Regions from separate parts of the Mesobacillus sp. QJM3NY_10 genome, predicted to be linked through region 1. Evidence: riboswitches for the same ligand, from Rfam matches in the RefSeq annotation. Region 1 holds a riboswitch; the other holds the start of a gene.
What was found. Region 1 has a riboswitch for preQ1 ahead of AC0VX7_RS04850 (QueT transporter family protein). Riboswitches for the same ligand answer to the same signal wherever they lie in the genome.
Positions count from the first base shown of each region.

Region 2: linked by a shared signal. The riboswitch ahead of queC (7-cyano-7-deazaguanine synthase QueC) and the one ahead of AC0VX7_RS04850 (QueT transporter family protein) in region 1 are both predicted to bind preQ1.

Region 1 is NZ_CM149675.1:968,177-970,569, reverse strand. Features, by position in the region: gene AC0VX7_RS04855 (protein phosphatase 2C domain-containing protein) at 99-902, shown strand; partial or broken gene AC0VX7_RS04850 (QueT transporter family protein) at 1,040-1,144, opposite strand; PreQ1 riboswitch class I at 1,151-1,195, opposite strand; partial or broken gene AC0VX7_RS04845 (QueT transporter family protein) at 1,197-1,544, shown strand; gene AC0VX7_RS04840 (NUDIX hydrolase) at 1,590-2,000, opposite strand; gene AC0VX7_RS04835 (glycoside hydrolase family 18 protein) at 2,180-2,393, shown strand, end outside.
Region 2 is NZ_CM149675.1:2,642,198-2,644,590, forward strand. Features, by position in the region: gene queE (7-carboxy-7-deazaguanine synthase QueE) at 1-254, opposite strand, end outside; gene queD (6-carboxytetrahydropterin synthase QueD) at 247-723, opposite strand; gene queC (7-cyano-7-deazaguanine synthase QueC) at 723-1,379, opposite strand; PreQ1 riboswitch class I at 1,433-1,475, opposite strand; gene AC0VX7_RS13275 (hypothetical protein) at 1,826-2,347, shown strand; gene AC0VX7_RS13280 (hypothetical protein) at 2,377-2,393, opposite strand, start outside.

The sequences.
Region 1 (2,393 bases):
AAGATACTTTAAACTGAGAGATATAGATGTGCATGACTGATTTACTTCAATTCCAATCCAGCAGAATGACCGATATCCCAGGGGGCAGGCGAAATTATATGAACATAAATCAAGATTTCAATTGGGTAGGAAACGAGGAAAGTTTTGTGGACCAGCCAAGTATAGTTCAACTCGGTAGTATTGTCATTGGCCGGTACGGAGGGAATTCAAGTGCAGGCCAATACAAAAATGAGGATGGCTGCCTCGTCATGTCAGATTCTGAACAGGATTGGGAGTTTGTGATTCTTTTAGATGCCCACACTAGTGCCGAAAGTGCTGAACTGATTGTTGAAGCCTTCAGGCAACAAAAGAGTAAAATACGAGATTTCCTCTCCCTATCTATAAATGAAGCTTTTCGAAGTTTGGAACGTTTTATCCTTAACCTTTTTCAAGGTAAGGAGTTTTTAGAGGATTGCCAGAGAGTTAAAGGAGAAACTGCCTGCTTGATCGTCGCCAGGAAAAGCAAGTACTGCTGGTGGTTTTCTGTCGGCGACTGCCTGTTCTACTTGCACCATCCCGAACTTGCCTCGCTTGGACAATATCAAGTGAACCAGCGCCATTTTTATGAATGGATTGGTCAGGTAAATACATTTAGTCAAGCCGTCCCTTGCTTCAGCAGCGGAACAAAGGAATTACGAAAAGGCGTCAATCATCTCGTCATGACAACGGATGGCCTGGTTGAGTGCCCAGGGGAGCCATACATAGACCCAAAAGCTATTTTTAATGAGTTCTCTCTTTCGTCCAACCAAGATGGAGTAAGAAAACTGCTTAAAAGAATTCAAGATCACAATGTACGTGATAGCACAACCATCCTATCCTGGATGGTGGTCAGCGACAAAGAAGCGACAGTACCAAGTGAATAAGAACTGAAATGACGCCCAGATGAATCTGTTTGGGCGTGTTTTGTTTCTTAAGTTTTCTAGCGACCCGAAATTTATAGCGGTCCTCCAACTATTATTCTAAAAAAGTATATTGTGAGAAGGCCTTTTATCCTATATAATACGCGGAATTGCACATTTGTGAAGCCAAATGGCTGGATGACGGCAGAAACGGCAATATATAAAGCAGCCAGAATCCCGTTCCGGACAATCATTCTCGTATTCATTTTTCATCTCTCCTAGTTTTTTTACGTGGGATGGTTACGAACCACGTTATTTAAAAGCCAGTTTTATGGAATCGTATTGGGTGTATTTTTAACAAATCTGCTCTTTTCGCCAATGGTCGCATACGACCTGGTCTTTGGAGTCGGCCAGTCTGTGATATCTTTGCTGATTACTATTTTCACTGCAAAATATATTAAAAGGATCATCGGCCGCATGATCGTGAATACATTGGTCTTCACCTTCACGATGTTCTTGATTGCAATTGAACTGAACCTTGCATTCCAATTGCCATTCTGGTTCACATGGCTGACAACGGCTGCAGGTGAATTTACGGTAATGGCTGTAGGTATCCCTGTTATGCTTGCGATTCACAAGCGTGTAAATCTTGAGAAATTGGTTTAGATTGATGAAAACGCATGGAGAGTAATCCATGCGTTTTTTTATGCATTAAACCTGAAGGCTGCCTATAAACTTCAACAGAAACTCCCTATCTTCTTTGAAGCCAAAATCTGATTTACTCATCTCACTTACCTTTTTCCAGGCAATTTTATGGATCAGTCCATCAGGGTCCTGAATCCGGATTTCTCCTCCTTTTATTTTTATCTCGAAGTACTGGACCTTGACTTTCACTCCGGAAATGACGCCAGTTTTCACAAAAAGCTGACGGACGATTTCCGCTTCATATCCGGTCTCCTCCAGCACCTCCCTGATGCAGCACTGCTCGAAAGTCTCTCCGTTTTCCTTACCGCCTGCTGGTACTGCCCATAGTTTTTCTTCATCCTCTTTCCCCTGCAGGACCATCAGAATTTTCCCGTGTTCGTTTATGCATACACCAGCTGACCCTTCCCATAATTCCATACCTGCTTCTCCTACTTTCCAAAGTAAAAATTTTTAAGTTATGCGACAAATAAACATTGTTCCCTCCTCAGCAACGCTCGCTTTTAGCCATTATCGGAGAATAAAACTTCTTCCCTCAACATATAATTCCTTTTTTTCTCATAGCATATTGTAGGACTTTTTCCTGAGGGAGGTTCATAATGATCATTCATGTTGTCCAAAGAGGTGAATCACTGTGGCAAATCGCAAACAGATATCAAGTGACAATTCCACAGATTACTGATATTAACGGTCTTGAAAACCCAAACCAGCTGGTCGTTGGCCTGGCCTTGCTTATTCCATCTCATGATACTTTCCATTCAGTTCGATCCGGGGAAGCATTATGGTCAATTGCCCAGCGTTACGGGACGACCG
Region 2 (2,393 bases), 1.7 Mb from region 1:
GCAGGATTTCCACCTGAGATGGTGACATATGAAAAGCCATCTCCACCCAATGCTCTCATTTCACTCCAGATTTCAGCAGCATCCATTTGCCGGACCAAGTCTTTTCCAGAACCATCCCATGTAAAGGTTGAATCACACCAGGCACAGGAGTAGTCACAGCCTGCCGTTCGTACAAACATTGTCTTTTGTCCGATGACCATTCCCTCTCCCTGAATGGTAGGTCCGAAAATTTCCATAACGGGAATCTTACTCAATCTCCATCCACTCCCGTCTTGCTTCAGCATAGCTTGTAGGAGTTTCGTAGAGTTTCACAAACTCAACCCTTGCACCGTCGTATAAATGCTGTCTAATTGCCAGTGCTTCAGCCATTTTTTCATAAATCCAGGCAACCATGTTTTCAGCGGATGTATTCATCGGCGGCAATGTTTCATTCAAATATCTGTGATCAAGATATATTTCTATATCTGATTTCCAAATATCCTTGATGTCTCCAAAATCAATCATTAATCCTCGGGCATCGACAAAACCACTTAAGCCGAAAATGACTTTATAAGTATGGCCGTGTAGGTTTTTGCATTTACCTTCATATTCGTGAAGATGATGCGCGGCGTCAAAGGTAAACTCCTTACTGACGAGCACACGCTTGGAATGATATTTTAGTTGCTCTCTCTTAATATCTTTATCTATTTTCTGCAGCTGGTCGACGATCCTGAAATCGTACATCAAGAAACATCTCCTTCCAGGTACTCATCCAGCCCTTTTTTCCGTAACTTGCAGGCTGGACAAATCCCGCAGCCATCTGCAATGATTCCGTTATAGCAAGTCAATGTCCTTGACCGGACAAATTCAAAAGCGTCCAGGTCATCAGCCATCTTCCATGTTTGTGCCTTATTCAGCCACATTAATGGTGTATGAATGACATAGTTTTGGTCCATTGATAGGTTAAGAGTTACATTCATTGATTTTATGAACACGTCCCGGCAATCTGGATAGCCGCTGAAGTCGGTTTCGCAAACACCTGTTACGATGTGTTTTGCTTTCACTTGACTTGCAAGCACTCCAGCAAAGGATAAAAACAATAGATTTCTCCCCGGTACAAAGGTTGAAGGCAGCTTTCCGCCTTCCCCATCCTTCACATCGATATCATTTCGAGTGAGTGCGTTAGGAGCAAGTTGGTTAAGCAGACTCATATCGAGAACATGGTGCTTGATTCCAAGCTCGCGGGCGATTTCTACTGCGCATTGTATTTCTGTCCGATGCCGCTGGTTGTAATCAAAAGTGACTGCTTCAACTTCTCCGAATTCCTTCATGGCCCAAAACAAGCACGTCGTACTATCCTGGCCGCCGCTGAACACGACTACAGCTTTTTCGTTTTTCATTAGAAAACTCCTTTACAACAGAAAAAACAGTACCACTAAGACAGCAGTACTGTTTTCCCTTAGTTTTTTTGAGAGGGTAGCTAGAACCTCTTCCGTCAGAACGGAATATGTAATTTTGACTTACTTATTTTATCATATATTCTATAAAAAGAAAGCTTATATTATTCCATCACTTTTTTGATTTTTACCATATCTTGCTGCCTGAATCTCAATGCCGGCCATTTTTCATCCAAGGACACATGCAATCAGATAGTTCCTGAACCAGACTAAATAATGTGTCGCATTTTCAGTATTTGGAAATAGCCAAACCAATATAATTACTCCTTTTTATAGAATACTTTACATGTTGAAGTTTACCAACAGGGCATCTTGCTCATTCGAAAATCTTTTCCGGGAATAAAATAAATACAGGCACCTATTTCACGAAACTAAAAAGGAGGATACAAATGGATATTGGGGCTTATTTTTCAAAAAGCCGAGATTATTTCGAACAGAAATCCCAAGAATTCCATGACTGCGACCATCCGCATTGCCAGGATGTTGAGTCAGCCTTTTCTTTTGGCTCACAAACAGATTGTCCAAACTTGGATGAGCTGGAATCAAGTACGCATCATGGATATTGCCATAGCTATAAAGATGATTGTGTCCCGGTTATTTTTGACCGTCGCTATAATTTCGCTGATCGAGAGTTATGCAGCAGGCATTTCAGCGTCCGCTTAGGTGGTTTGCGGCACAAAATGGCAGCAGTATTGCGAGGTTATATTGGATGTAAGGTTATTATTGGGTCAGAATGTGATGACAAGGTAAAAAAAATCAATGGTCGTATTTCCTTTGTCGGAACAGATTTTGTCGAGCTTTTCATTCACGAAAACAACAAGGGCAACCAAAATCACTCAAAAAAGAAATATAGGATGATTCCGTTTGATACAATCAACTGGTTTGAAATGGATGAAGGAAACAACGCCTGAGCAAATGCTCAGGCGCTTCTAAATGTGAGTCAAGCTTTTTTCAGGT